Regions from separate parts of the Streptomyces sp. NPDC052701 genome, predicted to be linked through region 3. Evidence: riboswitches for the same ligand, from Rfam matches in the RefSeq annotation. Region 3 holds a riboswitch; each other region holds the start of a gene.
The links. Region 3 has a riboswitch for thiamine pyrophosphate ahead of thiC (phosphomethylpyrimidine synthase ThiC). Riboswitches for the same ligand answer to the same signal wherever they lie in the genome.
Positions count from the first base shown of each region.

Region 1: another riboswitch for thiamine pyrophosphate. It lies ahead of AB0L29_RS09225 (thiamine ABC transporter substrate-binding protein); the one in region 3 lies ahead of thiC (phosphomethylpyrimidine synthase ThiC).
Region 2: another riboswitch for thiamine pyrophosphate. It lies ahead of thiO (glycine oxidase ThiO); the one in region 3 lies ahead of thiC (phosphomethylpyrimidine synthase ThiC).

Region 1 covers NZ_JBFATO010000005.1:188,900-192,165, forward strand. The annotation lists gene AB0L29_RS09215 (GNAT family N-acetyltransferase) at 1-29, shown strand, start outside; gene rlmN (23S rRNA (adenine(2503)-C(2))-methyltransferase RlmN) at 89-1,195, shown strand; TPP riboswitch at 1,231-1,336, shown strand; gene AB0L29_RS09225 (thiamine ABC transporter substrate-binding protein) at 1,417-2,505, shown strand; gene AB0L29_RS09230 (iron ABC transporter permease) at 2,481-3,266, shown strand, end outside.
Region 2 covers NZ_JBFATO010000003.1:276,836-280,101, forward strand. The annotation lists gene AB0L29_RS06265 (FAD-dependent oxidoreductase) at 1-659, opposite strand, end outside; gene AB0L29_RS06270 (hypothetical protein) at 692-1,042, opposite strand; TPP riboswitch at 1,095-1,206, shown strand; gene thiO (glycine oxidase ThiO) at 1,204-2,370, shown strand; gene thiS (sulfur carrier protein ThiS) at 2,367-2,567, shown strand; gene AB0L29_RS06285 (thiazole synthase) at 2,570-3,266, shown strand, end outside.
Region 3 covers NZ_JBFATO010000023.1:13,477-16,742, reverse strand. The annotation lists gene AB0L29_RS23960 (YibE/F family protein) at 1-610, opposite strand, end outside; gene AB0L29_RS23955 (hypothetical protein) at 509-793, shown strand; TPP riboswitch at 1,082-1,271, shown strand; gene thiC (phosphomethylpyrimidine synthase ThiC) at 1,264-3,120, shown strand.

The DNA of each region.
Region 1 (3,266 bases), on a different contig from region 3:
GGGTCCTGATGCGGCTCGACCTGCGCTGACGGGCCCCGGTCCCCGGGCCCCCGGGTCACGGCGTTCGATCTGCGACACTGGTTGAGCCATGCCTAAGCCCGGAGAACTCACTTTCGTCGCCCCGCGCGGAGCCAAGAAGCCGCCGCGGCACCTCGCCGACCTCACGCCCGCCGAACGCAAGGAGGCGGTCGCCGCGATCGGTGAGAAGCCGTTCCGCGCCAGACAGCTCTCGCAGCACTACTTCGCGCGGTACGCGCACGAACCGGAGCAGTGGACCGACATCCCCGCCGGTTCACGCGCCCGGCTCCAGGAGGCGCTGCTGCCGGAGCTCATGACGGTCGTGCGCCACCTGTCGACCGACCAGGGCACCACGCGCAAGACGCTGTGGCGGCTGTTCGACGGGACGCTCGTCGAGTCGGTGCTGATGCGCTACCCGGACCGGGTGACGATGTGCATCAGCTCGCAGGCGGGATGCGGGATGAACTGCCCGTTCTGCGCCACCGGGCAGGCGGGTCTGGACCGGAACCTGTCCACCGCCGAGATCGTGCACCAGATCGTGGACGGCATGCGGGCCCTCAGGGACGGCGAGGTGCCGGGCGGGCCGGCGCGGCTGTCCAACATCGTCTTCATGGGCATGGGCGAGCCGCTCGCCAACTACAACCGGGTGGTGGGCGCGATCCGGCGCCTGACCGACCCCGAGCCCGACGGGCTGGGCCTGTCCCAGCGCGGGATCACCGTGTCGACCGTCGGTCTCGTCCCGGCCGTCCACCGGTTCGCCGACGAGGGCTTCAAGTGCCGCCTCGCCATCTCGCTGCACGCCCCCGACGACGAGCTGCGCGACACCCTCGTCCCGGTGAACACGCGGTGGAAGGTGCGCGAGGTGCTCGACGCCGGGTTCGAGTACGCCGCCAAGTCCGGGCGGCGGCTGTCCATCGAGTACGCGCTGATCCGGGACATCAACGACCAGGCCTGGCGCGGTGACCGGCTCGGGCGGCTGCTCAAGGGCAGGCCGGTGCACGTCAACCTCATTCCGCTGAACCCGACGCCCGGGTCGAAGTGGACCGCGTCCCGGCCCGAGGACGAGAAGGCGTTCGTGGAGGCCATCGCCGCCCACGGTGTGCCGGTGACGATCCGGGACACCCGTGGTCAGGAGATCGACGGGGCCTGCGGTCAGCTCGCCGCGAGCGAGCGGTAACCTGACCACCGTAAAACCCGCGTAAGAACATCTGCATATTCCGACAGGGGAGCGCCACAGCGCTGAGAGTGCGGCACCGGCCGCAGACCCTCCGAACCTCGCCCAGGTCATTCTGGGTAGGGAGATCGGTCATCACTCGAGCTGTTGCGCCCTGCCCGGGACTCCTGCCAGGGGTCCCGGGCAGGGCCGCGTCTCTTCCTGGTCACTCCAGGAGGAATGAAGTGGGCATCACCAAGAAGCGGTTCACGGCCGTGGTCGTCGCGCTGGGCATGACCGGCGCCCTGGCCGCGTGCGGGTCGTCGGAGGGGGACCGGGAGTCGTCCGGCGACTCCCGGACCGTGACCCTCGTCAGCCACGACTCGTGGGCCGCCTCCAAGGACGTCGTCGCCGCGTTCGAGAAGCAGTCCGGCTACCGGGTCAGGGTCCTTGAGACCGGCGACGCCGGACAGACCGTGAACAAGGCGATCCTGACCAAGGACAACCCGCAGGGCGACGTCCTCTTCGGCGTCGACAACACCCTGCTGTCCCGTGCGCTCGACAACGGGCTGTTCCAGCCGTACGAGGCGAAGGGCTCCGAGAGGATCGAGCCCCGGTACCGGGTCGGCGGGGACGAGCACCGGGTCACACCCGTCGACACCGGCGACATCTGCGTCAACTACGACAAGAAGTACTTCGCCGACCGCGAGCTGGACCCGCCGCGGACCTTCGACGACCTGGTCGAGCCCGAGTACAGGAACCTCCTGGTCACCGAGAACGCCGCCGCCTCCTCACCCGGCCTCGGCTTCCTGCTCGGCACGGCCGCGGAGTACGGCGACGACGGCTGGCCGGACTACTGGAAGAAGCTCAAGGCCAACGGCCTGAAGGTCGTCGACAGCTGGGAGCAGGCCTACAACGAGGAGTTCTCCGGCTCCAGCGGAGGCAGGAAGGCCAAGGGCGACCGGCCGCTCGTCGTGTCGTACGCCTCCTCGCCGCCGGCCGAGGTCGTCTTCGCCGACCCCAGGCCGGGCGAGGCCCCGACCGGGGTGGCCGAGGGCACCTGCTTCCGCCAGGTCGAGTACGCCGGACTGCTCGCCAACGCCAGGAACGCCGAGGGCGGCAAGGCGCTCCTCGACTTCCTGATCAGCAGGCGGTTCCAGGAGGACATGCCGCTCAACATGTTCGTCTACCCGGTCACCGGGGACGCCCGGGTGCCGGCGGAGTTCACCGAGTACGGACCGCAGGCCGAGGACCCCGAGACGCTGGACCCGGACAAGATCGCCGACAAGCGTGACGAGTGGGTCAAGTCGTGGACGTCGCTCGTACTGAAGTAGCCGTCCGCAAGGACCGGCGCGGGAACGCGGCGCGGCTCGGGCTGATGGCCGTGCCCGTCGCGTTCTTCGCGGTCTTCTTCGCCTACCCCGTCGCCGCCATCGTCGCGCGCGGCCTGAGCACCGACGGGGCCTGGCACCCCGGCCGGATCGCGCAGGTGCTGGCGCAGTCCGACGTCCGGCAGGTGCTGTGGTTCACCACCTGGCAGGCGCTCGTGTCCACCGCGCTCACGCTGCTGGTCGCGCTCCCCGGCGCGTACGTCTTCGCGCGCTTCGACTTCCCGGGGAAGCAGGCCCTGCGGGCGGTCGTGACCGTGCCGTTCGTGCTGCCGACGGTCGTGGTCGGGACGGCGTTCCTGGCGCTCGTCGGGCGCGGCGGCCTCCTGGACGAACTGTGGGGGGTCCGGCTCGACACCACCGTGTGGGCGATCCTGCTCGCGCACGTCTTCTTCAACTACGCGGTCGTCGTACGGACGGTCGGCGGGCTGTGGGCGCAGCTCGACCCGCGGCAGGAGGAGGCCGCGCGGGTGCTCGGCGCGTCGCGGTTCACGGCGTGGCGCACGGTCACCCTGCCCGCGCTCACGCCCGCCGTGGCCGCCGCCGCGCTCATGGTCTTCCTGTTCACCTTCACCTCCTTCGGCGTGGTGCAGATCCTGGGCGGTCCCGTCTTCTCGACCCTGGAGGTCGAGATCTACCGGCAGACCACCGACGTCTTCGACCTGTCCACGGCGGCCGTGCTGACGATGATCCAGTTCGTGGCGGTG
Region 2 (3,266 bases), on a different contig from region 3:
CCGGGCTCGACCCGGGCCACCCGCGCGTGGGTGCGCAGCTCGACGCCGGCGTCGGCGTACCAGGCGGCCATCGGCTCGGCCGCCTCGGCGGGCAGCGCCCCGGCGAGCGGCCGGTCGGCGGCCTCGACGACGGTCACCGCGCAGCCCGCCTCGCGCGCCGCCGTGGCGAACTCCGCGCCGATCCAGCCCGCCCCGACGACCACGATGTCCTGCTGCCGGGCGAGCACCGGCCGCAGCCGCTCGGCGTCGTCCAGGGTGCGCAGCAGGTGCACGCCGGGGACGCCCTGCGAGCCCGGCAGCCGGAGCGGCTCGGCGCCGGTGGCGACGACCAGGACGTCGTACGGCACGGGTCCGGCCCCGGTGTCCAGCTCGTGGTCCGCCGGGCGCGCGCCCAGCACCTCGCAGCCGAGCCGCAGTCCGATGCCGAGCGCCTCGAAGTCGACGTCGAAGGCGGAGCCCTCGGCCTTGCCGAGCAGGACGGCCTTGGACAACGGCGGCCGGTCGTACGGCTGGTGGGGTTCCGCGCCGATCAGTGTCACGGTGCCGGTGAAGCCCTGCTCCCGCAGTGCCACGGCGGTCTGCACGCCGGCCATGCCCGCGCCCGCCACGACGACGTGCCGCACCCCTGAGGGCCCCCGTTCCCGCGTCCGCTCGCTCACCTGATCACCATAGACACCTGACGCCCCGTCAGTCAGCGCTCGTGCGCCGTGACCTGCTCCACAACGCTCGTCCCGTGACCCCGCCGCGACTCCCACCGCCAGCTCTCCTCCAGCCGCACCCGCCCGTCGGGCAGTTCCACGACCGTCGACACGCAGTGCCCCGACGAGGTCGTCCCGTCGCGCCCGAGCTGCACGTACCGGAAGTCCAGACGGTCTCCCTCCCGGGTACCCACCAGGAACCCGCGTACGACATCGCCGCCCGCGTACTCGGCCCAGATCCCGCCGTCCCGCTCGTGGTAGGCGAACCGGGTGCCGGTGCCCACCTGGCCCGGGGCCTGGTCGGCGACCGGGGCGAGGACGAGACCGTCGAGCGAGCGGGCCACGGGCGGAGGCTCCCTTACTGAGACGTGCGGCGTCGGGCTAGGGTGGCCACCGTAAAGCACTCGCGGGAGCCCGGACGCACCGGGCTGAGAGGGAGGCTGGCGGCCTCCGACCGTACGAACCTGATCCGGGTCATGCCGGCGAAGGGAGGGGCTGGACGCCCATGTCGCCCACGCGCACACCAGACGTCCTCGTCGTGGGGGGCGGAATCATCGGCCTGGTCACGGCCTGGCGGGCCGCGCAGCGCGGGCTGGCCACGGCCGTGCTGGACCCCGAACCGGGCGGCGGGGCCGCGCAGGTGGCGGCCGGGATGCTGGCCGCCGTCACGGAGCTGCACCACGGCGAGCAGACCCTGCTCGGCCTCAACCTGGAGTCCGCCCGCCGCTACCCGGACTTCGCGGCCGAGCTCACCGACGCCACCGGACGCGGCCTCGGCTACCGCCGCAGCGGCACGCTCGCCGTCGCCCTGGACGCCGACGACCGGGCCCATCTGCGCGAACTGCACGCCCTGCAGCAGCGGTCGGGACTGGACGCGCAGTGGCTGTCCGGGCGGGAGTGCCGGCGCCTTGAGCCGATGCTCGCGCCGGGCGTGCGCGGCGGGCTGCGGGTCGACGGCGATCACCAGGTCGACCCCCGGCGCCTGGCCGCCGCCCTGGTGGCGGCCTGCGACCGGGCGGGCGTGGTCTTCCACCGCGCGTGGGCCGAGCGGCTCACCGTCGTACGGGACCGGGCCACGGGCGTCGTCACGACCGACGGCACCGGACTGGAGGCCGGGCAGGTGGTCCTGGCCGCCGGCAGTCTCAGCGGGCGGCTGGCGGGCGTCCCCGAGGCCGTCCTGCCGCCCGTCCGGCCCGTGAAGGGGCAGGTCCTGCGGCTGACGATGCCGGCGCGGCCCACGCCGTTCCTGAGCCGGACCGTGCGCGCCGTGGTGCGCGGCAGCCACGTCTACCTGGTGCCGCGCGAGAACGGCGAGCTGGTCGTCGGGGCGACGAGCGAGGAGACGGGCTGGGACACGACGGTCACCGCGGGCGGCGTCTACGAGCTGCTGCGCGACGCGCACGAGCTGGTCCCGGGCATCACCGAGCTGCCGCTGACCGAGACCCGGGCCGGGCTGCGCCCCGCCTCCCCCGACAACGCGCCGCTGCTCGGCCCGACCGGGCTGGCGGGGCTGCTGCTGGCCACCGGGCACCACCGCAACGGCGTGCTGCTCACGCCGGTCACCGGCGACGTCATGGCGCAGGTCCTGGCCACCGGCGAACTCCCCGAGGAGGCCCGCCCGTTCACCCCCCAGCGCTTCAGCACCGCCGTCCTCACGGAGCAGCCCGCATGAACATCCAGGTCAACGGGGAGCCGCGGGAGATCGAGCCCGGCACGGTTCTGGACACCGTCGTCAGGACGCTCACCCGGGCGCCGTCCGGAGTGGCCGCCGCCCTCAACGAAACCGTCGTCCCGCGCGCGCAGTGGCCGACCACCTCCCTGTCCGAGGGAGACCGCGTGGAAGTCCTCACCGCCGTCCAAGGAGGCTGACCATGGCCGACGATCCGCTCGTCCTCGGCGGCACGTCCCTCACGTCCCGCCTGATCATGGGTACCGGCGGGGCGCCCAGCCTCGACGTGCTGGAACGCGCCCTGGTGGCCTCCGGGACGGAGCTGACGACGGTCGCGATGCGGCGCGTGAACCCCTCGGTGCACGGCTCGGTGCTGTCGGTGCTGGACCGCCTCGGCATCCGGGTGCTGCCCAACACGGCCGGCTGCTTCACCGCCGGGGAGGCCGTCCTCACCGCCCGGCTGGCCCGGGAGGCGCTCGGCACCGACCTGGTCAAGCTGGAGGTCATCGCCGACGAGCGCACCCTGCTGCCCGACCCGATCGAGCTGCTGGAGGCGGCCGAGACACTGGTCGACGACGGGTTCACGGTCCTGCCGTACACCAACGACGACCCCGTGCTGGCCCGCCGGCTGGAGGACGCGGGCTGCGCGGCGATCATGCCGCTCGGCTCGCCGATCGGCTCCGGGCTGGGCATCCGCAACCCGCACAACTTCCAGCTGATCGTGGAGCAGGCGCGCGTGCCGGTGATCCTGGACGCGGGGGCCGGCACCGCCTCGGACGCGGCCCTGGCGATGGAGCTGGGGTGCGCCGGGGTGATGCTCGCCTCGGCGGTGACGCGGGCCCAGGAGCCGGTGCTGATGGCCGAGGCGATGAGGCACGCGGTGGAGGCGGGGCGGCTGG
Region 3 (3,266 bases):
TGTCGCCGGTCGGGGGGACTCCGGAGGCGCCGACGTCCTTGCAGCTCACCTCGACGACCTTGGTGACCGTGGCCTGCTGCGTCTGCCGGTCGAAGCCGACGCCCGTGCGCTGGTGCGGCGGGGCCCCGCCCGGCCACAGCACGGCGAGACCGACCAGCACCGCCGCGGCGAACGGGATGAGGATCGCCGCGATGACCTTGCGCAGGTGCCGGGAGACGGGCGTGGCAGGACCGTGGGCGTGGCTGTGCGAGTGCCCGTGCCCGCCGCCCGGTGCGGGACCGTGGCCGTGACCGTGGCCTCCGCCCGACCCGGAGCCGTGGCCGTGCCCGGATCCGGAGCCGTGGCCGGCCCCGGGGCCGCCGGCGGAGCCCGGGTCGTTGCCGCCGGACGGTGAAACGTAGCCGCCGCCACCGGCCCCGAAGCCACGGCCGTCGTCGGCCGCGAAACCGGATCCGCCGCCGGACCCGCGACCGGGCCGGTCGTCGAAACCGCCGCCGAGTCCGGGGCCGTGCCCACCGCCGGACCCCGCACCGCGTTCGGCGCCGGAACGGGGAGCCCGGCCGTCGCCGAACCCGGCACCGGCATCCCGTCCGCCGCCGGGCCGCGGCACCCGGTCGCCGCCCGTGCCGGGCCCACGACCGCTGTCGGGGCCACTGCCGCCACCGGGGCCATGACCGCCACCGGGGGCGACATCGGGAACCCGGCCACCGCCCGGGCCCGGGTGAGGGCCGGGGGCGGGACCCTGCCGGTTGCCGAGGCCGGTCCCGGAGCCCTGCTCGCTGTCACCGCGTGACCCGGGACCACTCGGCCCGCGCCCGAACCAGTCGCCGGCACCACGGTCACCACCGCGGCCGTCACCCCGGAGCGGGGCACGGCCGTCCACATGGCCATGACCACGGCTTTCGCCGAGGCCGTCTGCATGGCCACCTCCACCTCCGCCGCCGTTTCCGGCGCCGGATCCGCGGGGTGGCTCGGGCGGTGGGTACGGGGGACGCTGCGTCGTGGTCACCGACCGATCATCGCAAGAACGAGGAGGGCCCTCTGTTCACCGCGCCCGAAGTGACGCTAGCGTGGAGGCACCTTTTGTACACGCGGGAGCTCGGAGCACCGGGCTGAGAGGGCGCTGACCTCCGTCCCTGCGATGTTTCACATGAAACATCGCAGGAGCCGAGTGATGTTTCACACGAAACGCCGGCAGACGGAAACCGCTGCGTCGACCGCCGAACCTGTTACCGGGTAATGCCGGCGTAGGGAGTAGGTCTCATGACCAACAAGGACGCACGCACGCCTGCCTCCACGCAGATCGCGGAGAACGGATCCGCCAACGGATCCGCCAACGGATCCGCCAACGGTTCCGGCGGCGGTTCCGCCGCCGGAACGCGCGACGGGGAGGCCGGGAAGTCCATCGGCTGGCACAAGGCGTACCTCGAGGGCTCACGCCCCGACCTGCGGGTGCCGGTCCGTCAGGTGCATCTCACCAACGGGCGGTCGGTCACGTTGTACGACACCTCCGGCCCGTACACCGATCCGCTCGTCGAGACCGATGTCCGCAGGGGCCTGCCGCCGCTGCGGGAGAGCTGGATCATCGCCCGCGGCGACACCGAGGAGTACGCGGGCCGTCCCGTCCGCCCCGAGGACGACGGGATCAAGCACACCTCACCGCGCGGGGGCCTGCGCAACCTCGACGCCGTCTTCCCCGGACGGCCGCGCCAGCCGCGCCGGAGCCGTGACGGCAGGGCGGTCACACAGCTCGCGTACGCGCGACGGGGCGAGATCACGCCCGAGATGGAGTTCGTGGCCCTCCGCGAGAACGTGTCGCCCGAGGTCGTGCGCGAGGAGATCGCGGCGGGCCGGGCGGTGCTGCCCGCCAACGTCAACCATCCGGAGATCGAGCCGATGATCATCGGCAAGCGGTTCCTGGTGAAGGTCAACGCCAACATCGGCAACTCGGCGGTGACGTCCTCCATCGAGGAGGAGGTCGAGAAGATGACCTGGGCGACCCGCTGGGGCGCCGACACGGTCATGGACCTCTCCACCGGCCGCAACATCCACACCACCCGCGAGTGGGTGCTGCGCAACTCCCCCGTCCCCATCGGCACCGTGCCGCTCTATCAGGCCCTGGAGAAGGTCGACGGCAAGGCCGAGGAGCTCACCTGGGAGATCTACAAGGACACGGTCATCGAACAGGCCGAGCAGGGCGTGGACTACATGACGGTCCACGCGGGCGTACGCCTGGCCTACGTACCGCTCACCGCCAACCGCAAGACCGGCATCGTCTCGCGCGGCGGCTCGATCATGGCCGCGTGGTGCCTGGCGCACCACAAGGAGTCGTTCCTGTACGAGAACTTCGAGGAGCTGTGCGAGATCCTCGCCGCCTACGACGTCACGTACTCGCTCGGCGACGGCCTGCGGCCCGGCTCCATCGCCGACGCCAATGACGAGGCGCAGTTCGCGGAGTTGAGGACGCTCGGGGAACTCAACCAGATCGCGAAGCGTTTCCACGTACAGACCATGATCGAGGGCCCGGGCCACGTCCCGATGCACAAGATCAAGGAGAACATCGACCTTCAGCAGGAGATCTGCGATGAAGCTCCGTTCTATACGCTCGGCCCGCTGACCACGGACGTCGCGCCGGCGTACGACCACATCACCTCCGGCATCGGTGCCGCGATGATCGCCTGGTGGGGCACGGCCATGCTCTGCTACGTCACACCCAAGGAGCACCTGGGCCTGCCGAACCGTGACGACGTCAAGACCGGCGTCATCACCTACAAGATCGCCGCCCACGCGGCCGACCTCGCCAAGGGCCACCCGGGCGCCCAGGAGTGGGACGACGCCCTGTCCGACGCCCGTTTCGAGTTCCGGTGGGAGGACCAGTTCAACCTCGCGCTGGACCCGGACACGGCGCGGGAGTTCCACGACGAGACCCTGCCGGCGGAGCCCGCCAAGACCGCTCACTTCTGCTCGATGTGCGGCCCCAAGTTCTGCAGCATGAAGATCTCGCAGGACATCCGGCGTGAACACGGCGGCAGCCAGGCCGAGATCGAGGAGGGCATGGCCCGGAAGTCGAAGGAGTTCGCGGCCGCCGGCAACCGGGTGTACCTGCCGATCGCGGACTGATCCGCCCGCGCCCGGCCGACGGGACCGGCGGCGGCCCCGGCTGACGGCGCCGGCCGGGCGCCGTCAGCCGGCGGCACCGGCCGGCGGACCGGTGGGTGCCGCCGGCGCCGCCGCTGTTCCACCACGCCGAGCGCGATGCCCGCACG